Regions from separate parts of the Streptomyces sp. PKA51 genome, predicted to be linked through region 2. Evidence: riboswitches for the same ligand, from Rfam matches in the RefSeq annotation. Region 2 holds a riboswitch; each other region holds the start of a gene.

Region 1 (10,332 bases), on a different contig from region 2:
CCGGCGTCCTCCTCTACGGCGTCGCGATCGGCGGCATCGCCGCCCTGGCGTTCTGCGTGGCGCTGGGCCGCATCGGCCGGTTCGGCCCCCGTGCCACGGCGGCGCTGGTCGCCGGCGGTGCCCTGCTGGCCGTCTACGTGGTGCCGTTCCTGAAGTACCCGGCCAACCCGCCGTCCGTCGGTGACCCGGACACCATCGCCAAGCGCACCACGCTGTACTTCCTGATGATCGCGCTCAGCGTCCTGCTGAGCGTCGCCGCGGTCGTCCTCGGCAGGCGGCTGGCTCCGCGCCTGGGCACCTGGTACGCCACGGTGGCGGCCTCGGCCGCGTTCCTCGTCGTGGTCGGCCTCGCCTACGCCTTCCTGCCCGCCGTCAACGAGGTGCCCCAGGACTTCCCGGCCACCGTGCTGTGGCAGTTCCGCCTCGCGGCACTGGCCGTCCAGGGCACCCTGTGGGCCGCCTTCGGCCTGTTCTTCGGCTACCTCGCCGAACGGCTCCTGGGCACCACAGCGGCCCCGGGCCGGCGCACCGAGGGAGCGGGGTCGCCCGCAGCGATCGGCTGATCCGGCCGGTCGACGTTCGGTAAGGGGCTCGTCGCCATGGCGACGAGCCCCTTACCGCGGGCGGCTGACGAGGCCGGCGGCGCTGTTCACCACGGCACTTCCCGGGCCTCGTCGGCGGGGGCCAGGCGCAGCTCGCGAGCACCGAGCGGGGCGAAGTACCGTTCCACGTCCGCATCGGTGACCTCGGCGAGCGTGGCGGGGGACCACCGCGGGGTGCGGTCCTTGTCCACGACCTGGGCCCGGATGCCCTCGACGAGGTCGTGCGAGGACAGCGCCGTGCAGGAGATGCGGTACTCCTGCTCCAGGACCCGCTCCAGCGAACCCAGCGCCCGGGCGCGCCGCACCGCGGCGAGGGCGACCTTCAGGGCGGTGGGAGACCGGCCGAGGAGCGTCGCGGCCGCCTCGCCGGCCGCCGGGTCGGCCTCGGCACGCAACCGCTCCACCACGCCCTCGACGGTGTCGGCGGCGTAGCACCGGTCGATCCACTCCCGCTGCGCCTCCAGCACGCCGGGCGGCGCCTCGCGCACGTACCGGGGGAGCACCTCGTGCACCGGGGCGTGCGCGAGGTCGGCCACCAGGCGCGGCAGCCGGTCGGACGGTACGAAGTGGTCGGCGAGCCCGCACAGCAGGGCGTCGGCCGCCCCCACCGCCGTACCCGTCAGGGCGAGATGGGTGCCGAGCTCGCCGGGGGCGAGCCCGAGGAGGTGGGTGCCGCCGACGTCGGGCGCGAAACCGATGCCGGTCTCGGGCATGGCGATACGGGAGCGCTCGGTGACGATCCGTACGCTGCCGTGGGCGGAGACGCCGACGCCGCCGCCCATGACGATGCCGTCCATCACGGCCACGTACGGCTTGGGGTAGTGGGCGATCAGGGCGTTGAGCCGGTACTCGTCCCGCCAGAACGCCGCGGAGGCGCGGCCGCCGCCGGTGCGGGCGTCCTCGTGGATGGCGCGGATGTCGCCGCCCGCGCACAGCCCGCGCTCGCCCGCCCCCGTGACGACCACCGTCTCGACGGCGGGATCCTTCTCCCATTCCGCGAGGGCCTGGTCGATGCGGGTCACCATGGCGTGGGTCAGGGCGTTGAGGGCCCGGGGCCGATTGAGGGTCAGGTACGCCGCGCGGCCCTCGGTGCGCAGCAGGACGTCGGTGTCGCCGGGGACCGTCATCGCCGGCCGCCCGTCAGGTCCCGGGCCACGATCGGAGGCATGATCTCGTTCGTCCCTTCCAGGATGCGGTGCGCCCGAAGATCGCGAACGATGGACGGCACGGCGAGCGCGAGCCGTAGGGCACGAAGGCCACCGCATGCCCGACGCGCCTCGCGTCAGCGGCGGTACCGTCCCGGATGCGCACCGGCTTCCCCGCACCGCGGATCTTGCCCCGAACATATAGTTGGACGTCCTACCAAGTCCAGCCCCTCAAGGGCCGGGCCGCCCCCGCCTTGGTCGAAGCAGGCAACCTCGGCCGCACAACGGGCCGCGGTTTCCACCGCCACGACCGGGGGTGAAGCCGTGCGCCTTGTGGAGGCGCGCTGAGTAGGGTCACCGCCATGACCAAGGCGAAAGGGCGATGGCCCAAGCCCGATCCCGACGGCAACGGCAACGGCGACGGCGACGTCGAGGACGTGACGCTGCTGATCCTCGAATGGCTGGGCGAGCACGGCATAAACGCCATGATCCGCATCGATGCCGAGCGCCTGCAGGAAGGGCTGCCGGCATGGACGTTCGCCGCCGGCGGGGTGCCGTGCTTCGCCCGGGCCTGGGGGTGGCGCGTCGACTGCGGGCCGTCGGTGGCCGATCGCGCAGTTCCCCGCGCCCCTTACGGGGCGCTGTGGGCTGGTGCAGTGCCCCGTCAGGGGCGCGGGGAACTGCGCGACAAGCCACGACGCACCCGCAGACGGGGTGCCGTGTCGCGCCCACGCGGCGGTAGCCGCAAATCGACACGGCCCCTTACGGGGCGCTGCACGATCCGCTGGACAGGCCCTGGCCCGAACCCAGTGGCGATCGACGCGGCGAGCGGCCGCGTTCGCTACCGGGCGGCTACTTCCACGTAGCGAGCGTCTCGCTGCGCCGTGTCCACGTGACGGTGGACGGCGCCTTCGCGTCGTCCGGTGCGACGAAGACGGCGCAGCCGCCGACGCTCGTTCCTGCGGGGGCTTTCTTGAACGTCGTGTGGTCGGCTCCGACGCATTTGTCGAAGTGGCCGGTGGTCAGGGGTTCGGTCGGGTCGCCCGTGGGTTCCATGGAGGGGAGGACGATCAGCTCCGTCAGCTGTGTGCCGTCGCTCCACACCTCGAAGTGCGAGGTCTCGTCGTTGTCGTTGCCCTCGGCCGTCTTCGTGAGTTTGAAGCGGACGTAGTAGGGGGTTTTGCCCGTGTATTTCGACGAGTCCTGGAGCAGGGTGAGGTCGGCGTGGGTGCCCTTTTCCACGCGTACGACGGTCACCCCGACGGTGCCGCTCCTGTCGCCGGCGACGGTTGCCTTCTCGCCGAACTTCAGGGTCTGCCCCGAGTCGGCGCAGCCGGCCAGGGCCAGTATTCCCACGGCAGCCGTCCACAGTGCCCGGCGCTTCATGTCGTCTCCCCAGCAGCATTGTTCTCGTGCCCGCCGGAGCCTACCCCTCGGCTGGGCATGCTCCGGACAACGAACGGCACCGGCCGATCCGCTGCCGTCCGTGACCGGCATACGAACAGCCCTGTGCGCAAAGGCGCTTCTCCCTCTAGGGTGGCGGTGCAGCTGGTTCGCCCCGTCCGCCAGGCGGGAGGCGTCGTAAGAGGGAACCCGGTGGGAATCCGGGACTGCCCCGCAGCGGTGAGCGGGAACGACCGCCGTCATACGCACTGGGTCCGGACGGGCCCGGGAAGCGACGGCCAGTAGGTGTCCGCCGGGAGGTGTTCTTTCCGGCAGGCGTGCCCGCGAGTCCGAAGACCTGCCGCTGCCCGCGTGCGAGCCTTCGTGCGCGGCCATCCCGGTGACCTCGAGGGCGGGTCGGCGTACACAGGCGTACCGCAGCGGACGGATCCACGTGACGACGGTGGTGTCCCGGGCGGGTCTGTCGTCACCCCTTCGCGCCCTCGTCGGGCACCGGGCTTTCCGGGAGAAACTCGCGAAGGAGAGTTCCGTGACCAGCACGTCCGCAGCCGCGGCAGCACGCGCCGCCGTGCTCGGCTACCCCCGTCAGGGGCAGGGCCGTGAACTGAAGAAGGCGATCGAGGGCTACTGGAAGGGCGAGGTCACCGCCGACGCCCTGCACCGGACGGCCACCGCGCTGCGCCGCACCAACTGGCTGCAGCTCGCCGACGCCGGCGTCCACGAGGTGCCGACCGGCGACTTCTCGTACTACGACCACGTCCTGGACACCAGCGTCATGGTCGGCGCGATCCCCGCCCGGCACCGGGCCGCCGTCGAGGCCGGCGCCCTGGACGGGTACTTCGCCATGGCCCGCGGCACCCAGGAGGTGGCGCCGCTGGAGATGACCAAGTGGTTCGACACCAACTACCACTACCTCGTCCCGGAACTCGGCCCCGACACCGTCTTCACCGCCGACTCCACCCAGCAGGTCACGCAGCTGAAGGAGGCCCTCGCCCTCGGCCTCGCCGCCCGCCCCGTCCTGGTCGGCCCGGTCACCTACCTCCTGCTGGCCAAGCCCGCACCCGGCGTCGACGCAGGCTTCCCACCGCTGACTCTGCTGGACCGGCTGCTGCCCGTGTACGCCGAGGTCCTCGCCGATCTGCGGGCCGCCGGCGCCACGTGGGTCCAGCTGGACGAGCCCGCCCTCGTGCAGGACCGCACCCCGGCCGAGCTGAACGCCGTCGCCCGCGCCTACCGCGAGCTCGGCGCCCTCACCGACCGCCCGCAGCTGCTGGTCGCCTCCTACTTCGACCGTCTCGGCGAGGCCCTGCCCGTCCTGGCCAAGGCCCCCGTCGAGGGCCTCGCCCTCGACTTCACGCGCCCCGCCGCCGCGGGCCTCGACGACCTCGCGGCCGTCGGCGGCCTGCCCGGCAAGCGCCTGGTCGCCGGCGTCGTCGACGGCCGCAACGTGTGGATCAACGACCTCGAGAAGTCCCTGGCCACCCTCGGCACCCTCCTCGGCCTCGCCGACCGGGTCGACGTCGCCACCTCCTGCTCCCTGCTGCACGTCCCCCTCGACGCCACCGCCGAGCGGGACATCGACCCGCAGATCGTCCGCTGGTTCTCCTTCGCCCGTCAGAAGGCCCGCGAGGTCGCGATCCTCGCCAAGGGCCTCGCCCACGGCACCGACTCCATCGCCGCGGAACTCGCCGCCAACCGCGCCGACCTCGCCTCCCGCGCGAACTCGGCGATCACCCGGGACCCGGCGGTGCGCGCCCGCGCCGCCGCCGTCACCGCCGCCGACACCCACCGCTGCCGGCCGTACGCCGAACGGGCCGCCGCCCAGCGCGCCCACCTGGGCCTGCCGCTCCTGCCGACGACCACCATCGGCTCCTTCCCCCAGACGAGCGAGCTGCGCACCGTCCGCGCCGACCTGCGCGCCGGACGCATCACCACGGCGGCCTACGAGGAGCGCATCGAGGCGGAGATCCGCGAAGTGATCTCCTTCCAGGAGAAGACCGGCATCGACGTCCTCGTGCACGGCGAGCCCGAGCGCAACGACATGGTGCAGTACTTCGCCGAGCAGCTCACCGGCTACCTGGCCACCCGGCACGGCTGGGTGCAGTCCTACGGCACCCGCTACGTCCGCCCGCCGATCCTCGCCGGCGACATCTCCCGCTCCGAGCCCATGACCGTCCGCTGGACCCGCTACGCCCAGTCGCTCACCCGGCGCCCGGTCAAGGGCATGCTCACCGGGCCCGTCACCATGCTCGCGTGGTCCTTCGTCCGCGACGACCAGCCGGCGGCCGACACCGCCCGGCAGGTCGCCCTCGCCCTGCGCGACGAGGTCGGCGACCTGGAGGCCGCCGGCACGTCGGTGATCCAGGTGGACGAGCCCGCCCTGCGCGAGAGCCTCCCGTTGCGCGCCGCCGACCACGCCGCGTACCTCGCCTGGGCCACCGAGTCCTTCCGCCTGGCCACGAGCGGCGTCCGGCCGGACACCCAGATCCACACCCACATGTGCTACGCCGAGTTCGGCGACATCCTGGCGGCCATCGACGACCTCGACGCCGATGTGATCAGCCTGGAGGCCGCCCGCTCGCACATGCAGGTCGCCGCCGAGCTGGCCGCGGCGGGATACCCGCGCGAGGTGGGGCCCGGCGTGTACGACATCCACTCGCCGCGCGTCCCCGGTGCGGGCGAGGCGGCGGAGCTGCTGCGCAAGGCGCTGGCCGCGATCCCCGCCGAGCGCCTGTGGGTCAACCCGGACTGCGGCCTGAAGACGCGTGGCTGGCCCGAGGTCCGCGCCTCCCTGGAGAACCTGGTGGCGGCGGCCGATGAGGTGCGCAAGGAGGTGCAGGGCACGGCTTCCTGACGCGCCGTCCGGGACGGCACCGGTACCGGCGCCCGAGTGCCGGTGCCGGTCCGGGCGTCCCGCACAATAGTGCGGTACGGCGCTTCCGTACGGGGTGGCGCCGCGATGGGGGAGTGGACACATGCACAGTGCGAACGGCGGCTTCGTCATGGCCGTGGCGATCGTGGGCCTGGTGGTGCTGCAGCAGCTGCGCACCCGTCCGATACGGCGCATCGGCTCGCTGATAGCCCCGGTGGTCTTTGCCGTCCTGGGCGTCGCGGGCCTGGCCTTCGGTGTCCTCTCCGTCGTCAAGGACCGCCCGCTGACCGCGCTGCCCATCGCCCTCCTGGTGGTCAGCTTCGTCGTCGCGACGGGCTTCGGCGCGGCCAGGTCCCGGACCGTACGCGTCTGGCGCGACGCCCAGGGCACGGTGCTCCGCAAGGGGACGGCGGCCACGACCGCACTGTGGCTGACCTCGGCGTGCGCGCACATCGGTCTGGGCCTGTGGATCGACCACGCGACCGGCACCGGACTGCTGGGAACCGCGTCCCTGTACGCCTACGTGGCGTTCGGCCTCGGCACCCAGAACCTCCTCCTGCGCAGGCGGGCGGCGGCCACCGGCCGGTGACCCGGCTGCTGCGCCCGGGGCTCCCCCCGCGATGACGTAGGACGGTGTGCCGTGGGCCACGCACGCGACGAGCCCGGCCGCGGCGGTCACGGTTGGGTAACACCCGTCCCGGAAGCGCGGTGTGTGACATTTTACATGTCACATCATTCCTCCATGAGAAGAGCAAGAGCCGTGCTGACGGCCCTCGTTGCCATGGGCGGAGTCCTCGCGAGCGTCACCCCCGCCTCCTCGTCCTCGCCGGTGGGGCAGGTGGGGCAGGCGGAGCAGGACACGGGGCAGGGGAAGCTCGTGTGGAGCTCCTGCAACGACACGGCCACCCCCGCGCTGCAGTGCGCAATGCTCGACGTGCCGCTGGACTACGCGCACCCCGACGGCAAGAAGATCAAGATCAAGGTGAACCGGCTCCCGGCCACCGCGCCCAGGAGCAGGCAGCAGGGGCCGATCCTGCTGAACCCCGGCGGCCCCGGCGACTCCGGCCTGTGGATGCCGGCCTCCATCGCGGGGAAGCTCCCGCAGGACGTCGCCTCCACCTACGACTGGATCGGCTTCGACCCGCGCGGCACCAACGCCAGCGAACCGCACGTCACCTGCGACGCCCACTACTTCGACGGCGAGCGGCCGGACTACCGGGTCGCCAAGGGGACGTCGAAGGCGTGGCTGGAGAAGTCGGCCAAGTACGCCGCCGACTGCGCCGCCAACTGGAGCTGGTTCCTGCCGCACATGACCACCGTCGACAACGCCCGCGACATGGACAGCATCCGGCGGGCCCTCGGCGTGAAGAAGATCAACTTCTACGGCGGGTCGTGGGGCACCACCCTCGGCTCGACGTACGGCGAGCTCTTCCCCTCGCACGTGCGCCGGATGGTGCTCGACAGCATCGTCGGCCCCACCATCAGCTGGTACGACCACAACATCCTGCAGGACAAGGAACATCAGCGCCGCTTCGACGCCTTCGCGGCGTGGACCGCCAAGGCCGACTCCGTCTACCACCTCGGCACCGACGCCGCGAGCGTGAAGCGCGCCTACTACCAGGTGGAGGAGGCGCTGCGCAGCCACCCGGTGGACGCCGCGCCGGCACCCGGCAGGATCGGGCCCGCCGAGTTCGAGGACACCTTCTACGGCGGCGGCTACACCTTCCTGCGCTGGCCGCGGATGGCGACCGTCCTGTCGGCCTACGTCACCAGGAACGACACCCGGCCGCTGCAGATCGCCTACAACACCTACGCGGCGCCGGGCGCCGACGACGGCACGTTCCCGGCGTACAACGCCGTCCAGTGCACGGAGAACGCGTGGCCGCGCGACTGGGAGTTCTGGAAGAAGGACCAGGCCAAGGTCGACGCCGTCGCGCCCTTCTACACCTACAACAACATGTGGTACAACGCCGCCTGCATGTTCTGGCCCTACCAGGGCAACCAGGCCGGCCGGCTGAAGATTACCGGCAAGGGTCTGCCGCCCGTCCTGCTCTTCCAGGCCACCGAGGACGCCGCGACCCCGTACGAGGGCGGCGTCGCCATGCACAAGGCGCTGCCCGGCTCCAAGCTCGTCGTCCAGAACGGCGGAAGCTTCCACGAGATCCTCTTCCGCGGCAACTCCTGCCTGGACGACGCCTTCACCGCCTACCTGCGAGACGGCAGCCTCCCGGCGGGCAAGGGCTTCATCGCCAAGACCTGCGCCCCCCAGCCTGATCCGGCTCCGGTCTACGTCACCCCGCCCCCCGCCGCGACGAAGGCCCAGGCGCCCACCGCCCTCCCGCCCACGCATCCCGAGGCCGTCCGCGGCGTCCGGTAAGCGGAGCATCAACGCTCAACTCCCCGATTCCTGCCCGATTCCGGGCAGGAATTGTGGACCTCGGGTGGGCCCCGGCCTAGGGTGAACGCTCATGATCACCCTGAACGCCATCGGGGCCTTCACCCTGATCGTGGGACTCCTCACCCTCACCCCCGGACTGGACACCGCCCTCATCCTGCGCACCGCCGCGCTCGGCCACCGTCGCCGCGCCTGGGGCGTGGTCCTCGGCATACAGAGCGGCACGCTGGTCTGGGGCGTGCTCACCTCGCTCGGCGTGACCGCACTCCTGACCGCCTCCCACCTCGCGTACGTCACGCTGCGGTGGGCCGGAGCCGCGTACCTGCTGTGGATGGGCGGCAGGCTGCTGTGGGCCACCTGGCGCCGCCGCGCACCGGGCGACAGCCCGCAGCCGGCCGGGGCCGAGGACCCGGCCGCCGCCGGGACGGGCGCCGGCGACACCCTGCTCGGCGGCTGGCGGCAGGGGCTGGTGACCAACCTGCTCAACCCCAAGATGGGCGCCTTCTACATCGCGGTGCTGCCGCAGTTCATGCCCGCCGGCGCCTCGCACCTCGTCGCCGGCGTGCTCCTGGCCGGCGTGCACGTCGTCCTGGCCCTCCTGTGGTCCTGCGCGCTGATCGCCTTCGCGCACCTGCTCCGGGACCGCCTGCAACGGCCCTCGGCCCGGCGCTTCCTCGACCGCGTCACCGGCACCGTCATCGCCGCCTTCGGCATCCGCCTCGCACTCGGCCAGTGAGGACCCCGTGAACCGCTCGTTCCCCGACAGCCCCGACGCCGTCGTCTTCGACTGCGACGGCCTGCTGGTCGACACCGAAACCCACTGGACCGTTGCCGAAACGGCCCTCTTCGCCGCCCACGGCCACCCCTTCGGCCCCGCACAGAAGGCCCTGGTCATCGGCCGCACCCTGGAATCCGCCGCAGAAGCCATGGCCGCGTACTTCGGCTGCCCCGAAGCCGGCGCCGACATCGCCGCCGACCTCCTCGCACGCGTGCGCAGGGAGCTCGCCCGGGGCGCCACGGCCCTGCCCGGCGCGGTGGAGCTGGTGCGCGCCTGCCGGGCGGCCGTCCCCGTCGCCGTGGCCAGCAACAGCCCCCGGGAACTGCTGGACGCCGCCTTGTCCTCGGCCGGCCTGGCCGACTTCTTCCCCCACTCCTTCGCCGCCGACGAGGTACGTTCCCCCAAGCCCGCACCGGAGCTCTACCTCACGGCATGCGAAGCCCTCGGCGCCGACCCGCGGCGCTCCGTCGCCTTCGAGGACTCCGCGACGGGCATCGCCGCGGCACGCGCCGCCGGACTGTACGTCGCGGTCGTACCGTCCCTTGAGGGAACCACCCTCGACCACGACTGGCTGGGCACCAGCCTGGCCGACCCCGCCCTCGAGGCATGGGCCGGGGCGCTCCACGCCTGACGCCTGCCGTGCGCGCATGCGCGGCCCGGTGCGATGCGGACCATGGAAACGTGGACGCGATCCCGCACTACGGCGGGGCCGGGCCGGCCGACGCGCTGGAGGCGGCGCCGACGGCCCGGACGGCGGTGGCGTGGCTGCCGCCGCAGGAGCTCTGGCCGGCCATCCAGGACATCCGCTGGGAGCACGACCCCCAGGTGCGACGCTGGCCGCCGCACGTGAACCTGCTGTTCGGCTTCGTACCGGAGGAGGAATTCCCGCAGGCCGTGCCGCTGCTGTCCGCCGCGGCGGCGGACTGTGCGCCGTTCGCCGTCCGCATGACGGGCGTACGGTACTTCCGGCACCGGCACTACGCCACGATCTGGCTCGACCCGGCCGCGGCGGACCCGGCACCGTGGGCCCGCCTCCACCGGGAGCTGGAACTGCGCTTCCCGCTGTGCCGCGGCCGCGGTGGCCGCGGTGGCCGCTTCACCCCGCATCTGTCGCTGGGCCGCACGCAGGACCCCAA
Region 2 (10,332 bases):
GCGGTGCTCGCCGAACTACGGGAGATCAGTGCCGCGCGCCGCGGTTGACGGCGCGCGGCCCGTGGACGGGGCGGCCATGGACGGGGGTCACGGCCGCTCCGCCTCACAGGCCGGTGCCGGGTCCGTGCGGATCGCCGATCCGCACGGACCCGGCACGGCCGGTGGGCGTCCTGCCCTTCCCCGGCCCGCGAGGGGCCACCGCCCCGGGCCCTTACAGTCGGGTGTCATGCAGCCCACCGACGAGTCCACCGTCACGTCCGCCGTCACGTCCACTGCCGCGTCCGCCGGCGTATCCGCCGCCGAGTCGACCGTGCCGTCCGTCGACGTCGCGGCCCTGCTGGCCGACCCCCACGGGACGTACGCCGCGCTCCGCGAGGCGGCGCCCGTGCACCGCATGACCGGGCCCGACGGGCGGCCGGCCTGGCTGGTGACCCGCTACGACGACGTGCGCCGGGCGCTCGCGGACCCCCGGCTCTCCCTGGACCGGCGCAACGCGCTGCCCGGCACCTACAGCGGTCTGTCCCTGCCCCCGGCGCTGGACGCCAATCTGCTCAACATGGACCCGCCGGACCACACCAGGCTGCGCCGCCTGGTGGTCAAGGCGTTCACGCCCGCCCGGGTGGAGGCGCTGCGCGCCCCCGTGCGCCGGCTGGCCGGCGACCTGCTGGACGCCGTCGCGGCGGACGGCCGCACGGACCTGATGGCGACGTACGCCGGCCCGCTGCCCATCGCCGTCATCTGCGACCTGATCGGGGTGCCGCAGCGCGACCGGCGGGACTTCCGCGAGTGGACCGACGCCCTGATCGCCCCCGACCCGGCGCAGCCGCAGCGGGCGAAGGAGGCGGTGGCGAGCCTGATGCGCTTCGTGGCCGCGCTGATCGAGGGCAAGCGGGCCGAGCCGGGCGACGACCTGCTCTCCGACCTGATCGCGGTGCGCGACGGCGGGGACGTCCTGTCGCCGGACGAGCTGACCTCGCTGGTCTTCCTCCTGCTCTTCGCCGGTTACGAGAACACCGTCCACCTCATCGCCAACGCGGTGCTCGCGCTGCTCGAGCACCCCGTACTGCTGCGGGCGGTGCGATCGGATCCGGACGTCCTCGCGACGGCCGTGGAGGAGTTCATGCGCTGGGACGGGCCGGTTCCGCTGGCCATCCGGCGCTTTCCGCTCCAGGACGTCACCTTCGGCACGGTGGTGGTGCCGAAGGGGGAGACCGTCCTGCTCTCCTTGGCCTCGGCCAACCGCGACGGCCGGCAGTTCCCCGACCCCGACCGCCTTGACCTGCGACGGGAGCATGCGGGGCAGCTCGGGCTGGGGCACGGGATCCATCACTGCCTGGGGGCCGCGCTGGCCCGGATGGAGGCGGAGACGGCCCTCGCGGTGCTGTTCGAGCGGCTGGAGGATCTGGAACTCGACCTTCCGGAAAACCCGCCGGTCCGCCGCGAGAGCCTCAGGGCGCGTGGCCTGAAATCGCTCCCCGTGCGCTGGTCGACGCAGAAACGAACAGGTTTTTGATGCATGGCCCATCCTTGATGAGGTAGAACTGTTCTCGAGCCCGCCCGGTGTGCATCCCCCGTCGCACCGGGCGGGCCTTCGTCGTCCTTGCTGCGGGCCCGAGCGGGCGCCCGCCGGATCAGCCGCTGCCGGGCGGGAACTTCAGCAGGGCCACGGCCGCCAGCATCTGGATGCTCACCGCCGCCACCGCCTTGCGGGTCGGCAGATGGTGCTGGCCGCGGATCAGTAGGACGGCGAGCGCGCTGCCGAAGGCCGCCGTCACCGAGGCCGCGGCCCGCACCGGGACGGAGCCGGCCGGCAGCCAGGTGTCGAGCGCGAGCCGGGGCAGGTCGCTCGCCCAGAACAGGACGACGAACAGGCTCGTCGTGGGCCCGAACCGCCCGTTGCCGCCCAGGCGGCGGGCGATGGCGTGGGTGGCCGCGCCCAGCAGGAAGCTGGCCAGCATCATGACCACCGAGCCGATGGCCAGCGCCTCCAGCGCCAGCACCGGGCTCACCCCCCACTGCCCCCAGAAGGAGTCCACGGCCAGCGTGCCCATCGCCCCGCACAGCAGCGACAGGAAGGCGGCCGCTCCCCACACGCTCCGGTCCCGGCACTCGTCGAGGACCTCGACGGGCCGGTACCAGAGCCCGAATATCAGGCGGTGCCACAGCAGCCTGCGCGGCGTTGCGGCGGGGTCGGACGGGTGCGGGGCTGTGGTCACGGGCATGGGTGCCGTTTTATCACCGTTCGGCCGGCCCCCACGAAAGCACGGGCGCCCGCAGGGGCCCGGCCGGGACGCCGGGCCGACGCCTCGTCAGGCGGGCGCGGTGGTCACGGATCCCTCCTCGCCCTCGGCCTCGCCGCCGGTGCCCGCGGCCCGCCGCGGGAGGTACTCCTCATTGATCTCGCGCGGCCCGAACGGCCACTGCCGCTCGTACGCCGCCCACAGCACGAAGGCCACGCAGCCCGCCCCGACCCAGGCCAGCGACCACTCGATCGGATGCCGCCCCGGCGAACTGCGGTCCGCGAAGCCGTAGATGACGAGCCAGCCCGCCAGCGCCACCAGACCCGGCAGCGGGTAGAGCCACATGCGGTACGGGCGCGGCAGGTCCGGTTGGCGGCGCCGCAGCACGGTCGCGGCGATCACCTGGGAGAGCGCCTGGAGGATCACCATCACGGCCATCAGCAGCTGGATGATCGTGGCGAGGTCGGTATGGCGGCCGATCAGGAAGCCCACGGCGCTGACGACCCCCATCGTCGCCAGGGACAGCCCCGGGAAGCGGTGGCGGGGGTGCAGGGCGCCGAAGCGGCGGAAGAAGACCTTCTCCCGCGCCGCGTCGTAGGGGATGCGCGAGCCGCCCAGGAGGCCGGTGAAGACCGACGCGAAGGCCGTGACGAGGATCAGCACGGTGACGACGTCGGCCGCCGCCTTGCCCCAGGTCTTCTCCATGACGGCCGAGGCGACCGAGGAGGAGGCGGTGGAGGTGGGGTCGAGCATCTCCCGCCAGTCGATGACGCCCAGGGTGCCGATCTGCAGCAGGAGGTAGATGGCCATGATGCCCAGGATCGAGTGCACGATGGCTCTGGGCATGGTGCGCCCGGGGTCCTTGATCTCGGCGCCCATGTAGGCGACGGTGCTGTAGCCGCCGTAGTCGTAGATGCCGATGGTCAGGCCCGCGGCGAAGCCCAGCCAGAACTGATGGCTCGTCATGTCGAAGGCGCCGGCCGGGTAGGTGAAGGCCCGCTCCGGGCTGAAGTGGGTGAAGGCGGCGACGATGACCAGGGACACCGAGGCGATCATCACGCCCCACAGGACGGCCGTGATGCGCGCGATGGACTCCACCCGCCGCCACAGCAGCGCGACGACCAGCGCCACCATGGCCAGGCCCGTCACGTCGCCCTGCGTCTGCGTCATGCCGGGCCACAGATAGCCCAGGTACTGCACGAACCCGATCACGCCGGTGGCCATGGCGAGCGGGATGAAGAGCATCGCCGTCCACACGAACAGGAACGGCATCAGCTTGCCGGTGCGGTACTGGAACGCCTGCCGCAGATAGACGTAACTGCCGCCCGCGCCGGGCATCGCCGCGCCCAGCTCGGCCCACACCAGCCCGTCCGCCAGCGCCAGCACCGCCCCCGCGACGAAGCCGATGACGGCGTGCGGGCCGCCGAACGAGGCGACCATGAGGGGAATGGTGACGAAGGGGCCTATCCCGCACATCTGGCTCATGTTGATGGCCGTGGCCTGGAACAGCCCGATGCGGCGCACGAACACCGTCCGTTGCCCGGGCACCTCGGGGGCGCCGCCGCCCGGGTCCCGCCCCGTCCCCGCTGCCGAATCTGCCATGGCGGTCAGCCCCTTCCGGTCGTTGCCTGCACTCGTAGCACCGGGCCCGGGGCGGCGTCCATCACCCGCGCGGTAGCGGAGGGATGGCCTCCGGCAGATGTCCGGCAGATGAGGTACGGCCGGGGCGGCCATGAGGCCCGTCGGGAGGTTAGGGTGTCCTGGCCGTGGTGTTCGGGAAGACCGGTGCCGGCCCTTCGGGGCCCATTCCGGAGCGGCCCTCGCCACTGTGATCGGGGAGTGACCGTCCCCACTTCGTACGCCGGACCGTCCGGCGCGCGGAAGCCACTGGGCCGCATCCGGCGGCCTGGGAAGGCGGGGCGGTCGCGCGTGCACCCGTCAGCCAGGAGACCGGCCACGGCATCTCGAAGTGATCCACGAGGTGCTGGAGCGTTCAACCCGAGATGTCCACCAACACATCCCTTCCCGTCCACATACCCACCGGCCCGCCGGCCTTCCGCTGGCGCCGCGAGGACACCGTGCGCACCGCCGGCCTGCTGGCCGTCATCGCCGCCCTCCACGTCGTCGCCTTCGGCGTGCTCTACCTGCTCGTCGTGCCGCAGCACTACACCGTCGACTCCAAGGTCTACGGCGTCGGCCTCGGCATCACCGCCTACACCCTCGGCATGCGGCACGCCTTCGACGCCGACCACATCGCCGCCATCGACAACACCACCCGCAAGCTCATGGCCGACGGCAAGCGCCCGGTCTCGGTCGGCTTCTGGTTCGCCCTCGGCCACTCCAGCGTCGTCGTGGTGCTGACCCTGCTGGTGGCCGGCGGCACGCAGCTGGCCGGCACCCTGATGAACGAGGACTCCACCACCCACCAGGTGCTCGGCATCGTCGGCACGTCGATATCCGGCGGCTTCCTCTACCTCATCGCCATCCTCAACCTCGTCGCCCTCGCCGGCATCCTGCGCGTCTTCCGCGCCATGCGCGAGGGCCGCTACGACGAGGGCGAGCTGGAGAAGCAGCTGGACTCGCGCGGCTTCATGAACCGGCTGCTGGGCCGCTTCACCCGCTCGGTCAGCCGCCCCGGCCAGATGTACCCCCTCGGCTTCCTCTTCGGCCTCGGCTTCGACACCGCCACCGAGGTCACGCTGATGGTGATGGCGGGCAGCGGCGCCGCGGCCGGACTGCCCTGGTACGCGATCCTGTGCCTGCCGCTGCTGTTCGCGGCCGGCATGAGCCTCTTCGACACCCTCGACGGCACGTTCATGAACTTCGCCTACCAGTGGGCGTTCTCCAACCCGGTGCGCAAGGTCTACTACAACCTCACCATCACCGGCCTGTCCATCGCCGTCGCGTTCCTCATCGGCACCATCGAGCTGGTCGGCGTCCTGCACGAGAAGCTCGGCCTGGACGATCCCGTCAGCGGCTGGATCGCCGGGCTGAACCTCGACAACGTCGGCTTCGTCATCGTCGGGCTGTTCGTCGTCGTATGGGCGGCGGCACTGGCCTACTGGCGCCTGGCGCGGGTCGAACAGCGCTGGACCGCCCGCACGGCGACGGCCGCCGGCACGGACGGGACCGCCGGCACGGACACGGCCGCCGTCACGGACGGGGACAGTCCCGCCGCGCGCACGCCTTCCGGGCTCTGACGACCGGCGGGCCGCTGCCCGCCGGTTCCTCGCCGACCACCACCAGCGCCGGCCCGCCGCACGTCCGGCAGGTACGGGACGAAGGGTCCCGCTCCCGCTCGATCGCCGCGGCGATCCGGCGCAGGGGGTCGGCGCCGAGGGCCGCTCGCGCCTCGGCATCGGTGTCGGACATGGGCCATCCCGTCGAAAGGTCGTCGTCGACGTTCGCTGTGACAGCGGTTGCCTGGGGCATCCTGGCGCAGGATGCCCGGCCGCGTCAGCGTGTCGGTAGCGGTTCACCCTCCCGGGACGGCCCGGGAGCGGCGCCTAGACTCGCTCGCGTGCACGACCGCCATGATCCCCACGACCCGTACGTCCGCGTCCGCGGCGCCGCCGAACACAACCTCAAGCACGTCGACGTCGACATCCCCCGCGACGCCCTCGTCGTCTTCACCGGCGTCTCCGGCTCCGGGAAGTCCTCCCTCGCCTTCGGCACGCTCTACGCCGAGGCCCAGCGCCGCTACTTCGAGTCCGTCGCCCCCTACGCGCGCCGGCTCATCCACCAGGTCGGCGCCCCCAGGGTCGAGGAGATCACCGGACTGCCGCCCGCCGTCGCCCTCGAACAGCGCCGCTCCGGCCCCACCTCGCGCTCCTCCGTGGGCACGGTCACCACCCTGTCCAACTCGCTGCGCATGCTCTTCTCCCGCGCCGGCACCTACCCCGAGGGCGCGCCCCGCCTGGACTCCGACGCCTTCTCGCCCAACACCGCGGCCGGCGCCTGCCCCGAGTGCCAGGGCCTGGGCCGCGTCCACCGGGTCACCGAGGAGTCGCTGGTGCCCGACCCCACCCTCACCATCCGCGAGGGCGCCGTCGCCGCCTGGCCGGGCGCCTGGCAGGGCAAGAACCTGCGCGACATCCTCGACGCCCTCGGCTACGACGTCGACCGGCCCTGGCGCGAGCTGCCGCAGGCCGACCGCGACTGGATCCTGTTCACCGACGAGCAGCCGGTGGTCACCGTCCACCCCGTGCGCGAGGCCGACCGCATCCAACGCCCCTACAAGGGCACCTACATGAGCGCCCGCCGCTACGTGCTGCACACCTTCGCCGACTCCAAGAGCGCCGCACTGCGCGCGCGGGCCGAGCGCCATCTGGTCAGCGCGAACTGCCCGGTGTGCGCGGGGCGCCGGCTGCGGCCCGAGGCGCTGGCCGTCACCTTCGCCGGCCACGACATCGCCACCCTCGCCGCCCTGCCGCTGACCGCGCTGGCCGAGGTGCTGCGCCCGGCGTGCACGGGCGAATCGGCCGCCGCTGCGCTCGCCGGCGACCTCCTCGCCCGCATCGGGATCCTCACCGACCTGGGCCTGGGCTACCTGGCCACCGACCGCCCCACCCCCACCCTCTCCGCGGGCGAGCTGCAGCGGCTGCGGCTGGCCACCCAGCTGCGCTCGGGCCTCTTCGGCGTGGTGTACGTCCTCGACGAGCCGTCCGCCGGGCTGCACCCGGCGGACGGCGAGGCGCTGCTGGCGATGCTGGAGCGGCTCAAGGCCGCGGGCAACTCGCTGTTCGTGGTCGAGCACCGCATGGACGTGGTGCGCCGCGCCGACTGGATCGTCGACGTCGGCCCCCGGGCCGGCGAGCACGGCGGGCAGGTGCTCCACAGCGGCCCCGTCGAAGCCCTCGCCGACGTCGAGGCGTCGGCCACGCGCCGCTACCTCTTCCCCGACGGGCAGCAACCACCCGCGCGCAGCCCCCGCACCCCCTCGGGCCTGCTGCGGCTGCGCGGCGTGAACCGGCACAACCTGCGCCACGTGGACGCCTCCTTCCCCCTCGGCGTCTTCACGGCCGTCACCGGCGTCTCGGGCTCGGGGAAGTCCACACTGGTCGGCCAGGTCCTCGCCGAGACCGTCGCCGCCCACCTCGACGGGGGAGAACCCCTCGGCGACGCCGAGGGCCTGGACGCCCTCGACCGGCTGGTGACGGTCGACCAGAGGCCCATCGGCCGCACCCCGCGCTCCAACCTCGCCACCTACACCGGCCTCTTCGACGCCGTGCGCAAGCTCTTCGCGGCCACCGACGAGGCCCGCGCCCGCGGCTACGGCGCCGGCCGGTTCTCCTTCAACGTCGCCGGCGGGCGCTGCGAGGAGTGCCAGGGCGAGGGCTTCGTCGCCGTCGAGCTGCTCTTCCTGCCCGGCACGTACGCCCCCTGCACCGCCTGCGGCGGGGCGCGCTACAACCCCGCGACACTGGACGTCACGTACCGCGGCGCGAGCATCGCCGACGTGCTGGCCATGACCGTGGACGCGGCCGCGGACTTCCTCGCCGACGTGCCCGCGGCACTACGGGCCCTGCGCACCCTCCAGGAGGTGGGTCTGGGCTACCTGCGCCTGGGCCAGCCGGCGACCGAGCTCTCCGGCGGCGAGGCCCAGCGCATCAAGCTCGCCGCCGAGCTCCAGCGCAGCCACCGCGGCCACACCCTGTACGTCCTCGACGAGCCCACGACCGGGCTGCACCCGGCCGACACGGAGGTGCTGCTGCGCCAGCTGCACGGCCTGGTCGACGCGGGCAACACGGTCGTGGTCGTCGAGCACGACATGACCGTGGCCGCGGGCGCCGACCACGTCCTCGACCTCGGCCCGGGCGGCGGCACCGAGGGCGGCCGCATCGTCGCATCCGGCCCGCCCCACGAGGTGGCCCGGACGCCCGGCAGCGCCACCGCACCGTACCTGGCCCGGGCGCTGGGGCTGTGAGCGGCCTGGACGGGGTGGCCGTCGTCCGCTTACGTTCGTGAGCGCACCGCATGGACGGATGTGCGGGCGGCAGGCGACCGTTCGGGGGGATGCGCCATGGTCCGGGCCCTGATCATCGGCGGCGGCATCGCCGGACCCGTCACCGCCATGGCCCTGCAGCGGGCCGGCGTCGAGGCGGCCGTCCACGAGGCGTACCCCGCCGGCGCCGACGACGTCGGCGCCTTCCTCGTGCTGTTCGCCAATGGGCTGGCGGCCCTGGCCGCCATCGACGCGGACGCACTCGTGCGCCGGCACTCCTTCCCCGCCCGCACCGCCGAGTTCCTCGGCGCCGACGGCGCCGCGCTCGGCAGCCGCCCGCTCGCCGGGGCGAACGGCGGGGCGGCGCCGCGCACGCTGTCCCGCTCCGTGCTGCACCGCGTGCTGCGGGAGGAGGCCGCGCGGCGTGGCATCCCCGTCCACCACGGCAAGCGCCTGGTGGACCGGCGCATCGGGCCGGGCGGCACCGTCACCGCCCTGTTCGCCGACGGCACGCGCGCCGAGGGCGATGTGCTCGTCGGCGCCGACGGCATCCACTCGCGCACCCGCACCCTTCTCGACCCGGCCGCCCCCGAGCCCCGCGCCACCGGCCAGACGACCGTCTGCGGCCGCCTGCGCGACGCCGCCCACGCCGTGCCGCCGGCCACGTACCGGATGATGTACGGCACCCGCGGGTTCTTCGGCTGCACCACGGCACCCGACGGCACCACGTACTGGTTCGCCAACGTCCCCGGCGCCCCCGCGCCCGGCGCCGGCCCGGCCCACTGGCGGCGCCTGGTGGCGGAGGCGTTCGCCGGCGACGGCACGCCCGCCGCCGCGATGGCCGCCGCCACCGGCGACGACATCGTCGGCACCAGCGCCCACGACCTGCAGCGCACCCCCGTCTGGCACGATCGGCACACGGTCCTGGTCGGCGACGCCGCCCATGCCACCGCCCCCAACGCCGCCCAGGGCGCCTCCCTGGCCATCGAGGACGGGGTCGTCCTCGCCCAGTGCCTGCGCGACCTGGCCGGCGTGCCGCGCGCCTTCGCGGCGTACGAGCGGCTGCGCCGCGCTCGCGCCGAGCGCGTCGTGGCCCTCAGCGCCGCCCTGGCCGCCCGGCTGGCCGGGGCCGCGGACGAGAACACCCCGCAGCGCGGCGACGACGGCGCCGCCGACTGGCTCACCGGCTACCGCATCGACTGGGACGCCCGCGTGGGCTGAGGTTGCCGCCGGGCGCCACTGCGGCAGACTGGAGCCATGCCGGAGCTGCCGGAGGTCGAAGCCCTCGCCGGGTTCCTCGCCGAGCACCTCACCGGCCGGTCGGTCGAGCGCGTGGTGCCCGTGGCGGTGAGCGTGCTCAAGACGTACGATCCGCCGCTCGGCGCCCTGGAGGGGCGCACCGTCGCGGGGGTGCGGCGGTACGGCAAGTTCCTCGGTATCGCCACCGACGGCGGCCCCCACCTCGTGCTGCACCTCGCCCGCGCCGGGTGGCTGCGCTGGCACGAGCAGGTGCCGGCCGCGCCGCCGCGTCCGGGCCGGGGGCCGCTGGCCCTGAGGCTGTACCTCGCCGGGGGCGCCGGCCTGGACGCCACCGAGGCCGGCACCCAGAAGCGGCTGGCCGCCTACTGCGTGCACGATCCCCACGACGTGCCCGGCATCGCCCGCCTCGGCCCGGACCCGCTCACCGAGGACTTCACCGAGCAGACCTTCGCCGGGCTGCTGCGCGGCGAGCGCCGGCAGATCAAGGGCGTCCTGCGCGACCAGGAGGTGGTCGCCGGCATCGGCAACGCCTACTCCGACGAGATCCTGCACGCGGCCCGCATGTCCCCCTTCAAACCGGCCGCGAACCTGACCGAGGAGGAGATCCGGCAGCTGTACGAGGCGCTGCGGGCCACGCTCGGCGAGGCCGTCGAGCGCTCGCGGGGGCAGGCGGCCGGCGAGCTGAAGGCGGAGAAGAAGAGCGGCCTGCGGGTGCACGGCCGCACCGGCGAGCCCTGCCCGGTGTGCGGGGACACCGTCCGCGAGGTCTCCTTCAGCGACTCCTCGCTGCAGTACTGCCCCACCTGCCAGACCGGCGGCAGGCCGCTGGCCGACCGACGGCTCTCCCGCCTGCTGAAGTGACCGCCGGCCGCGAGGACCTGCCTCAGT
Region 3 (10,332 bases), on a different contig from region 2:
GCGGGGCTCCGGGATCACCCCGGTAGGTGACGGCGAGCACCGGCAGGCGGTGCCGGTGCAGGAACGGCATCAGCACCATGGCGTGCTCGCGGCCGGCGAACGGACCGTGCACGCTGATCACCCACGTGTCGCGGCCGCCCGGCACGAACCATGCGGGCAGCGGCCCCAGCTCGCCCGGCACCGTCACGTCGTCGTGGTCGATGCCCAGCGCGTCCCGGGGCGTGCCGGTGTGCAGCTGCGGGGTGAGGCGGACCCGGTCGCCGGGCTGCAGACTGCCCCTGACCACCTTCTCCAGGCGCCGCACCACGCAGTCGTGCGGATGCGAGACGTCCGGGACGACCGGCCCGACGATTGCGTGCACCCGGCGGCCGGCCAGGCCGTACGTGCCGGGGCGCAGCGCGGCCGGGGTGCGGGTGAGGGTGACGGTGCCGGACTCCACGTCGTGCACGGTGAGCCGGGGCTCACCCGGCAGCGGGTGGCCCGGGGCGGCCTTGAGGGCGGCGTCGCCGGCGTAGCGGCCGGCGGCGACGGCGGCTGCGCCGAGACCGATCAGTGTGGTTGCGGCCCACGCGGCCGCTCGGCGGGCGCTCACGCCTTCCAGTGTGGGCGGCGTCGCCGCCACCGGCCAGTGGGCGGGCGCACTACGGCTCCTGGCCGTAGCCGGAGAGTTTCTCCGCCGCCTGCGCCAGCTGGTCCGGGGAGAGGAGGGCCGGGGTGCCGCCGGGGACGGAGGATGCCGTGAGCCACAGCCGGCACATCCACTCCAGCTGGGCGGTGCGGTCGTAGGCCCGGTCGAGGGTGTCGCCGTAGGTGAGGGTGCCGTGGTTGCGCAGGAGACAGCCGGTGCGGCCGTCGAGGGCGGCCAGCACGTGCCCGGCCAGTTCCTCGGTGCCGTACAGGGCGTACGGAGCCACGCGCACCGGGCCGCCGAGGGCCGCGGTCATGTAGTGGACGGCGGGCAGCTCGCCGACCAGCAGGGAGACGGCCGTGGCGTGCACGGCGTGGGTGTGCACGATCGCGGCGGCGCCGGTGGCGCGGTAGACGGCCAGGTGCATGGGCAGTTCGCTGGTGGGGGCGAGCGTGCCGAGCACCTGCCGGCCGTCCAGGTCGACGCCGACGACGTCGGCGGGGCCCAGCCGGTCGTACGGGACGCCGCTGGGCGTGACGAGCACCACGTCCCCGACCCTCGCGGAGACGTTCCCCGAGGTGCCCACCACCAGCCGGTCGGCGGCGGCGCGGCGGGCCGTGGAGACCACATCCGCCCAGGTACGGGCGATGCCGTCGGGGAGCGGGCCCCCTTGTCCGGGGATCTGCGGGGACGGTTCGGACAGCATCATCGATCTCCACCTCCGGACGCCTTCGCCGGCGCTCGCGACCCCGTTCACCTTCCGTTCACCCTGAGTCCCTACGGTCGCCGCGTACTGACCATCGAACTGATTGCCTGGGTGAATGGAACACATCACGCTTCTCATCGGGATCGTGATCGTCACGGCCTTGGTGTTCGACTTTACGAACGGCTTCCACGACACGGCCAACGCCATGGCCACCACCATCTCCACCGGAGCGCTCAAGCCCAAGACCGCGGTCGCCATGTCGGCCGTCCTCAATCTCGTCGGTGCGTTCCTGTCCGTCGAGGTCGCCAAGACGATCTCCGGGGGCATCATCGATGAGAGCGCCGGCATCCGGCCCGAAGTGATCTTCGCCGGCCTCGTCGGCGCCATCGTCTGGAACCTGCTCACCTGGCTGGCCGGCCTGCCCTCCAGCTCCTCGCACGCCCTCTTCGGCGGCCTCATCGGTGCCACCGTCGCCTCCGTCGGCTTCCACGCGGTCAACGCCGACAAGGTCGTCATGAAGGTGCTCATCCCCGCGGTCGCCGCACCGATCGTGGCCGGCATCGCCGCCACCGTCGCCACCCGCCTGACCTACCGCCTGGCCAAGGGCCGCGACGAGCGCGACACCGCGAAGGGCTACCGCGCCGGCCAGATCGCCTCGGCCGCCCTGGTCTCCCTCGCCCACGGCACCAACGACGCCCAGAAGACCATGGGCGTCATCACCCTCACCCTGGTCGCCGGCGGCGTCGTCGCCCCGCACTCCGACCCGCCGATGTGGGTCATCGTCTCCGCGGGCCTGGCCATCGCACTCGGCACGTACCTCGGCGGCTGGCGCATCATCCAGACGCTCGGCAAGGGCCTCACCGACATCAAGCCCGCGCAGGGCTTCGCCGCCCAGACCGGCGCCGCCACGGTGATCCTCGCCTCCTCCCACATCGGCTTCGCCCTCTCCACCACCCAGGTCTGCTCCGGCTCGATCATGGGCGCCGGCCTCGGCCGCAAGGGCGGCGTCGTGCGCTGGTCGACCGCCGGCCGCATGGTCGCGGCCTGGGGCCTGACCCTGCCGGCCGCCGGCCTCGTCGCCGCCGGCGCGGCCCTCCTGGCCGACCAGGGCACCTGGGGCGTCACCGCCGTCGCCGTCCTCGGCCTCGCCGTCTGCGGCGGCATCTGGGCCGCCTCGCGCCGCAAGCCGGTCACCCACGACAACGTCAACGACCTCAACGAGCCGCAGGGCATCGCCGCCCCCGCCGCCGAGCCCGTCGGCGTGGTCACCGCGGCCCTCCAGGCCGTCGCCCCGCCGCCGGCCGGCCCCACCGCCGCCCCCGCCCCCACCCCCGCGACGACCGGCTGAGCGCCGGGCACGGAGGAAGAGACACCATGCACATCGACTGGGCAGCTTTCGCCGAGGTCTTCGGGGTCAGCCTCGTGGTGACCGTCGGCCTCGTGGGCCTGTTCACGCTCGGCATCGTCGGCACGTCGCGCAAGGCGGACGCCACCGGCGGCACGGCGGCCTCGGGCGCGCTGGCGCGCACGGGCGCGTACGCGTGCTTCGCGCTGTGCGCCGCGGCCGTGGGATACGGCATCTCGCTGATCGTGGCCTGACACGACGCCGCTTCCGCGGAGGGCGGGACGGGGGTTGTTGCCCCGGTCCCTCCCCCAGCTACCGCTGGGAGGTGCCCCCATTTCCCCGTTTCCCGGGGGGTCCGGGGCGGAGCCCCGGAAGGCGAGTTGACGGGCCTTCCGGGCCCATGGTGGACTGCCCGGGCCAAACGGCGACAGCAGAGGAAGCCGGTGCGAATCCGGCGCGGTCCCGCCACTGTCACCGGGGAGTGTCCCCCCACCCATAGGGCCACGGCGCGAGCCGGAAGGCCGGGGGCGATGCGGATCCGGGAGCCAGGAGACTCTGGTCGCCGGTCACGTCGAGCCAGGGCGAGGACCCTGAGTGAGGACACGCATCGGCCATGCCCTGTCGCGGTTTCGCCTGCGGCGCCGCCCTCGGATTCCTGGGCGACCTGGTTGTCGGTGACCCCCGCAGGGGGCACCCTGTTGCCGCGTTCGGGCGTGCTGCCCACGCCCTGGAGCAGCGCTGGTGGCGCGACGACCGCGGACGCGGTGCGCTGTACGCCGCCGTGTGCACCGGTACCACCGTGGCGGGCGCCGCACTGCTGGCCCGCGCCGTGCGCGGCCGGCGGGGCGCGGACGTCGCCCTGACGGCGGCCGTCACCTGGGCGGTGATCGGCGGGACGTCGCTGGCCCGGGAGGCCCGGGCGATCGGCGGGGCGCTGGCCGCCGGTGATCTGGAGGTGGCCCGGGAGCGGTTGCCGCATCTGTGCGGCCGTGACCCGTCGTCGCTGGACGCCCAGCAGATCGCCCGGGCCGTGGTGGAGTCGGTGGCCGAGAACACCTCGGACGCCGTCGTCGGCGCCCTGGTGTGGGGCGCGCTCGCGGGCGTACCGGGCCTGGTGGGCTTCCGCGCGGTGAACACGCTGGACGCGATGGTCGGTCACAAGTCGCCGCGCCACCGCCGCTTCGGCTGGGCGTCGGCCCGGTTGGACGACGTCGTCGGCTGGCCCGGTGCGCGGCTGACCGCGGCCCTGGCGGTGCTGGCCGCGCCGGATCCGCGCGGTGCCGCGCGGGTGGCGCGGCGGGACGCGCACCGTCACCCGAGCCCCAACGCCGGCCCGGTCGAGGCGGCGTTCGCGGGGGCGCTGGGGGTACGTCTGGGCGGGACGCTGGCGTACGGCGGCCGCATCGAGCACCGGCCCGTCCTGGGCGCGGAGCTGCGCGCCGTGCGCACCGGAGACATCGAGCGCGCGGTGCGCCTCTCGCGCCGGGTGTCGCTGCTGGCGCTGGGCTGTGCGGTCGGGGGCCGGGCAGTGGGCAGCCTTCTGAGGGCCGGGACGACGAGGACTGGGAAAGCGAGGAACCGGTGACATCGCAACCGCGGGGCGGGAGCCTGCTGGTGGCCGGGACCACCTCGGACGCGGGCAAGAGCGTGGTGACGGCGGGCATCTGCCGCTGGTTGTCCCGCAAGGGCGTCAAGGTCGCGCCGTTCAAGGCGCAGAACATGTCGCTCAATTCGTTCGTGACGCGCGAGGGCGCGGAGATAGGGCGGGCGCAGGCCATGCAGGCGGCCGCGGCGCGCGTCGAGCCGAGTGCGCTGATGAACCCGGTGCTGCTCAAGCCCGGCAGCGACCGCAGCAGCCAGGTCGTGCTGATGGGCAGGCCGGTGGGCGAGCTGAGCGCCCGCGGTTACCACCAGGGGCGCCAGGAGCAGCTGTTCGCCACGGTGACGGAGTGCCTGGCCGAGCTGCGGCGTACGCACGACGCGGTGATCTGCGAGGGCGCCGGCAGTCCGGCGGAGATCAACCTGCGCCGTTCCGACATCGTCAACATGGGTCTGGCCCGGGCCGCGCGCCTGCCCGTCGTCGTGGTCGGCGACATCGACCGCGGCGGTGTCTTCGCGTCCTTCTTCGGGACGACGGCGCTGCTCTCGCCCGAGGACCAGGAGCTGATAGCGGGCTACGTGGTCAACAAGTTCCGGGGCGATGTGACGCTGCTGGAGCCGGGCCTGGAGATGCTGCGCGACCTGACGGGCCGGGCGACGTTCGGCGTGCTGCCCTTCGCCCACGGCCTGGGCATCGACGAGGAGGACGGCCTGCGGGTCTCCCTGCGCGGCACGGTCCGCGAGTCCGTCGTCGCCCCGCCGCACGGCGCGGACATCCTGCGGGTCGCCGTGTGCGCGGTACCGCTGATGTCGAACTTCACCGACGTGGACGCGCTGGCGGCCGAACCGGGCGTCGTCGTGCGGTTCGTGGACCGCCCCGAGGAGCTCGCCGACGCGGACCTGGTCGTCGTCCCGGGCACGCGCGGCACCGTACGGGCGCTGGAGTGGCTGCGCACGCGCGGGCTCGCCGACGCCCTCGTCCGGCGGGCGGCGCAGGGCCGTCCCGTCCTGGGCATCTGCGGCGGCTTCCAGCTGCTGGGCGAGCGCATCGACGACGAGGTCGAGTCGCGGGCGGGCACGGTCGAGGGGCTGGGCCTGCTGCCGGTGCACGTGCGGTTCGCGGTGGAGAAGACCCTGGCCCGGCCGGTCGGCACGGCCCTGGGCGAGCCCGTGGAGGGGTACGAGATCCACCACGGCGTGGCGGACGTACGCGGCGGGGACGAAGCGTTCCTCGACGGCTGCCGGGTGGGCGCGGTGTGGGGCACGCACTGGCACGGCTCGCTGGAGAGCGACGGCTTCCGCCGGGCGTTCCTGCGCGAGGTCGCGAAGGCGGCCGGACGGGCGTTCGTCCCCGCGCCCGGCACGTCCTTCGCCGCGCTGCGCGAGGAACAGCTCGACCGGCTCGGCGATCTGATCGAGGAACACGCGGACACGGACGCGCTGCTGCGCCTCATCGAGGACGGGGTGCCGGCCGCAGTGCCGTTCATACCGCCCGGGGCGCCGCCCCTGACCCGTCCCCACCAGGGAGGTAACCGCTGATGTCCTCGTCCGTCTACCCCTTCACCGCCGTCGTCGGCATGGCCGACATGCGCCTGGGTCTGCTGCTCAACGCGATCTCGCCGTCGATCGGCGGTGTCCTGGTGCGCGGCGAGAAGGGCACCGCGAAGACCACCACCGTCAGGGCGCTCGCGGCGCTGCTGCCCGAGGTGGAGACCGTCGCGGACTGCCGGTTCTCGTGCGACCCGGCGGCGCCGGACCCGCACTGCCCGGACGGGCCGCACGCGGGCGCCGACCGTGCCGTGCGCCCCGCGCGGATGGTCGAGCTGCCCGTCGGCGCCTCCGAGGACCGGCTCGTCGGCTCGCTCGACATCGAGCGGGCCCTGGGCGAGGGCGTCAAGGCGTTCGAGCCCGGTCTGCTGGCCGCGGCCCACCGGGGCGTGCTCTACGTCGACGAGGTCAACCTGCTGGGCGACCACCTCGTGGACAGCTTGCTGGATGCGGCGGCCACCGGTGTCTCCTCCGTCGAGCGCGAGGGCGTCTCCGTCCGTCACGCCTCCCGCTTCCTGCTCGTGGGCACCATGAACCCCGAGGAGGGCGAGCTGCGCCCGCAGCTCCTGGACCGCTTCGGGCTGACCGTCGAGGTCGCGGCCTCGCGCGAGACCGAGGAGCGGGTCGAGGTCGTGCGCCGGCGCCTGGCCTTCGACGAGGACCCGGCCGGTTTCGCCGGGCGGTGGGCCGCCGAGGAGGAGGCGCTGCGCGCCCGCCTCGCCGCGGCCCGGGCGCTGCTGCCCGGCGTCCGGCTCGGGGACGGCGCGCTGCGCCGGATCGCGGCGGTGTGCGCCGGCTTCGAGGTGGACGGCATGCGCGCGGACATCGTCACCGCGCGGACGGCCACGGCCCTGGCCGCGTGGGCGGGGCGCACCCGGGTGCTGACGGAGGACGTGCGGCAGGCGGCCCTGCTCGCGCTCCCCCACCGGCGGCGGCGCGCGCCGTTCGACGCGCCGGGCCTGGACGAGGCCAAACTGGACGAGATCCTCGCGCAGTTCGAGGACGAGGACCCCGAGCCGGAGCCCGATCCCGAGCCGGACCCCGGCCCGGAGGGGCCCGAGGGACCCGAGGGGCCGGACGACGGGCCGAGCGGTGGCCCGGACGACGGCCCCGGTGGCGGGAACGACGGCGGTCCCGACGGCGGGAACGACGGCCCCCTCGCCCCGGACGTACCGCCCCAGCGGGAGGAGCGGGCGCCGGACGGCGGACCGCAGGACGCGCCGGCGGCCGGCGGCGGCGAGGCCGCCGAGGCCCCGGCCGTGGCCGCCGCCGACCCCTTCCGCACCCGCCGGTTCTCGGTGCCCGGCCTCGGCGAGGGCGCCGACGGGCGCCGCTCGCGCGCCCTGACCGCGCACGGGCGTACGACCGGAGCGCGCCGCCCCCGCGGGCGCGTGCTGTCCGCCCTGCACCTGGCCGCCACCGTGCAGGCCGCCGCCCCGCACCAGCGGGCGCGCGGGCGCACCGGGCGGGGGCTCGTGGTGCGCCGCGACGATCTGCGCGAGGCGGTGCGCGAGGGCCGGGAGGGCAACCTCGTGCTGTTCGTCGTCGACGCCTCCGGCTCCATGGCCGCGCGCAAGCGGATGAGCGCCGTCAAGGGCGCCGTCCTGTCGCTGCTCATGGACGCCTACCAGCGCCGCGACAAGGTCGGCATGATCACCTTCCGGGGCGGGGCGGCGGAGCTCGCGCTGCCGCCGACCTCGTCGGTCGAGGCGGGCGCCGCCCGGCTGCAGCAGCTGCCCACCGGCGGCCGCACCCCGCTGGCCGCAGGTCTGCTGCAGGCCCACGAGGTGCTGCGGGTGGAGCGCCTGCGCGACCCCTCGCGCCGCCCCCTGGTGGTCGTGGTCACCGACGGCCGGGCCACCGGCGGTCCCGAGCCCGTGCAGCGCGCCCGGCGCGCGGCCGGCCTGCTGGCCGCCGCGGGCACGGCCTCGGTGGTCGTGGACTGCGAGGCCGGGCCGGTGCGCCTGGGGCTCGCCGGCGACCTCGGCCGGGCCCTGGGCGGCCCGGTCGTCACCCTCGACGACCTGCGCGCGGACACCGTCTCCGCGCTCGTCCGCACCGTCCGCGACACCCACACCAGGAGGGCCGCCTGATGCCCAAGGGACAGCCGACCGTCGTTCCCGACGACGGGCTCACCACCCGCCAGCGCCGCAACCGCCCGCTGCTCCTCGTCCACACCGGCACCGGCAAGGGCAAGTCGACGGCCGCCTTCGGGCTGGCCCTGCGGGCCTGGAACCAGGGCTGGCCGATCGGGGTTTTCCAGTTCGTGAAGTCCGCCAAGTGGAAGGTCGGCGAGGAGAACGCGCTGCGCGTGCTCGGCGCCTCCGGCGAGGGCGGCACGGTCGACTGGCACAAGATGGGCGAGGGCTGGTCGTGGATCCAGCGCGACAGCGAGCTGAGCAACGAGGAGAAGGCCAAGGAAGGCTGGGAGCAGCTCAAGCGCGACCTGGCGGCGGAGAAGTACAAGCTGTACGTGCTGGACGAGTTCGCCTACCCCCTGCACTGGGGCTGGGTGGACGTGAACGAGGTCGTCGAGGTCCTGCGCGACCGGCCCGGCACCCAGCACGTCGTCATCACCGGCCGCAACGCGCCGCAGCAGCTCCTGGACGCCGCCGACCTGGTCACCGACATGACCAAGGTCAAGCACCCCATGGACGCCGGCCAGAAGGGCCAGCGGGGCATCGAGTGGTGACCGTCCCCCGCCTGGTCGTCGCCGCCCCGGCCTCCGGCAGCGGCAAGACCACCGTCGCCACCGGGCTGATGCGGGCCTTCGCCGACGCGGGCCTGGCCGTCTCCCCGCACAAGGTCGGCCCGGACTACATCGACCCCGGCTACCACGCGCTCGCCACCGGCCGCCCCGGCCGCAACCTCGACGCGTACCTGTGCGGGCCGGAGCGCATCGCCCCGCTGTTCCTGCACGGAGCCGCGGGCTGCGACGTCGCCGTCGTCGAGGGCGTGATGGGCCTGTTCGACGGCGCCGCCGGCCAGGGCGAACTGGCCTCCACCGCCCACGTGGCCAAGCTGCTGCGCGCCCCCGTGGTGCTCGTCGTCGACGCGTCCTCGCAGTCGCGTTCGGTGGCGGCCCTCGTGCACGGCTTCGCCTCCTGGGACCCGGAGGTACGGGTCGCGGGCGTCATCCTCAACAAGGTCGCCTCCGACCGCCACGAGGACCTGCTGCGCGAGGCACTGGGCGGCGCCGGAGTACCGGTGCTGGGCGCCGTCCGGCGCGCCGGGCAGGTCCACACGCCGTCCCGCCACCTGGGGCTGGTGCCGGTGGCGGAACGGCACGCCGATGCGGTGGACGCGGTGGCGGAATTCGCGGCGAGGGTGCGCCAGGGCTGCGACCTGGAGGCCCTGCTGGCCCTGGCGCGCAGCGCGCCGCCGCTCGCGGAGGAGGCGTGGAGCGCCCGCGGCGGGCTTCTTCCCCAAGCGCCGGACGGGCCGAATCGTGCCGGGCCGGTCGTGGCCGTCGCCGGCGGTGCCGCGTTCACGTTCTCGTACACCGAGCACACCGAGCTGCTCACCGCCGCCGGGGCGGAGGTCGTCGCCTTCGACCCCCTCCGCGACGAGTCGCTCCCCGACGGCACGCGAGCCCTCGTCATCGGTGGCGGATTCCCCGAGGTTTACGCCCCCGAGCTCTCGGCCAACGAGCCCCTGCGCAAGGCGGTCGCCGATTTCGCCGCGGTCGGCGGTCCGATCGCCGCCGAGTGCGCGGGCCTGCTCTATCTCGCCCGTTCCCTGGACGGCAGGCCCATGTGCGGCGTGCTGCCCGCCGACGCGCGCATGTCCGAGCGGCTGACGCTCGGCTATCGCGAGGCCGTCGCCGTGGCCGACAGTCCGCTCGCCGCCGCCGGCACCCGCGTGCGCGGGCACGAGTTCCACCGCACGGTGATCGAGCCGGCCGCCGGCGCGACCCCGGCGTGGGGGTTCACGCACCCGCGCCGTCAGGTCGAGGGCTTCGTCCACGGGGGCTCCGTGCACGCCTCGTACCTGCACGTGCACTGGGCGGGGGCCCCCGGCGCGGCGGCCCGCCTCGTCGCGGCGGCGGCCGCGCGGGCGTGAGCGTGTACGTCGGTGTCGGCGCCCGCCGCGGCGTGAGCGCCGACGAGGTGCTGGCGCTGATCGCGCGCACCCTCCGCGAGGCCGCCGGGGCGACGGCGGTCGTCGCCCTGGCCACCGTCGACGCCAAGGCGGACGAGCCCGGCGTCGTGGCCGCCGCACGGCGCCTCGGCGTGCCGCTGCTCGCGTACCCGGCGGCCGCGCTGGCCGCCCGCCCGGGCCCGGGCCGGCCGTCGCCGGCGGCGCTGGCCGCCGTGGGCGTCCCGGGGGTGGCGGAGGCGGCGGCGCTCGCGGCCGCCGGCGAGGGGGCCGTCCTCCTCGTCGGCAAGCGGACGTCACCGCGTGCGACCTGTGCCGTCGCCCGCCGGTAACGTATCCGCTCGTGCACCGCATATCCCCTGAAACAGCTCCCGACCTCGACCTGCGCCACCACGGGGACGCCGAAGT

The links. A riboswitch is a leader RNA that binds a small molecule or an ion and turns the genes downstream of it on or off. The one in region 2 is predicted to bind cobalamin.
Region 1: another riboswitch for cobalamin. It lies ahead of metE (5-methyltetrahydropteroyltriglutamate--homocysteine S-methyltransferase); the one in region 2 lies ahead of nicT (Nickel transporter NicT).
Region 3: another riboswitch for cobalamin. It lies ahead of AC27L3_RS19355 (cobalamin biosynthesis protein); the one in region 2 lies ahead of nicT (Nickel transporter NicT).

What each region holds. Positions count from the first base shown of each region.
Region 1 covers NZ_BAAJPZ010000033.1:13,990-24,321, reverse strand. The annotation lists gene AC27L3_RS28385 (CbtA family protein) at 1-563, shown strand, start outside; gene AC27L3_RS28380 (enoyl-CoA hydratase/isomerase family protein) at 650-1,729, opposite strand; partial or broken gene AC27L3_RS28375 (hypothetical protein) at 1,726-1,830, opposite strand; gene AC27L3_RS28370 (hypothetical protein) at 2,110-2,613, shown strand; gene AC27L3_RS28365 (hypothetical protein) at 2,600-3,133, opposite strand; cobalamin riboswitch at 3,271-3,510, shown strand; gene metE (5-methyltetrahydropteroyltriglutamate--homocysteine S-methyltransferase) at 3,681-6,005, shown strand; gene AC27L3_RS28355 (hypothetical protein) at 6,127-6,612, shown strand; gene AC27L3_RS28350 (alpha/beta hydrolase) at 6,766-8,400, shown strand; gene AC27L3_RS28345 (LysE family translocator) at 8,492-9,154, shown strand; gene AC27L3_RS28340 (HAD family hydrolase) at 9,162-9,827, shown strand; gene AC27L3_RS28335 (2'-5' RNA ligase family protein) at 9,878-10,332, shown strand, end outside.
Region 2 covers NZ_BAAJPZ010000002.1:166,674-177,005, reverse strand. The annotation lists gene AC27L3_RS03220 (MAB_1171c family putative transporter) at 1-48, shown strand, start outside; gene AC27L3_RS03215 (cytochrome P450 family protein) at 227-1,513, shown strand; gene AC27L3_RS03210 (YIP1 family protein) at 1,632-2,222, opposite strand; gene AC27L3_RS03205 (APC family permease) at 2,310-3,842, opposite strand; cobalamin riboswitch at 3,991-4,213, shown strand; gene nicT (Nickel transporter NicT) at 4,244-5,440, shown strand; gene uvrA (excinuclease ABC subunit UvrA) at 5,761-8,166, shown strand; gene AC27L3_RS03190 (FAD-dependent monooxygenase) at 8,263-9,405, shown strand; gene AC27L3_RS03185 (Fpg/Nei family DNA glycosylase) at 9,442-10,305, shown strand; gene AC27L3_RS03180 (amino acid permease) at 10,328-10,332, opposite strand, start outside.
Region 3 covers NZ_BAAJPZ010000012.1:157,232-167,563, reverse strand. The annotation lists gene AC27L3_RS19375 (alpha/beta hydrolase) at 1-592, opposite strand, end outside; gene AC27L3_RS19370 (class II aldolase/adducin family protein) at 642-1,337, opposite strand; gene AC27L3_RS19365 (inorganic phosphate transporter) at 1,450-2,682, shown strand; gene AC27L3_RS19360 (hypothetical protein) at 2,709-2,933, shown strand; cobalamin riboswitch at 3,114-3,234, shown strand; gene AC27L3_RS19355 (cobalamin biosynthesis protein) at 3,293-4,264, shown strand; gene AC27L3_RS19350 (cobyric acid synthase) at 4,294-5,817, shown strand; gene AC27L3_RS19345 (putative cobaltochelatase) at 5,817-7,919, shown strand; gene cobO (cob(I)yrinic acid a,c-diamide adenosyltransferase) at 7,919-8,518, shown strand; gene AC27L3_RS19335 (cobyrinic acid a,c-diamide synthase CobB) at 8,512-9,888, shown strand; gene AC27L3_RS19330 (cobalamin biosynthesis protein) at 9,885-10,256, shown strand; gene cobC (Rv2231c family histidinol phosphate aminotransferase CobC) at 10,268-10,332, shown strand, end outside.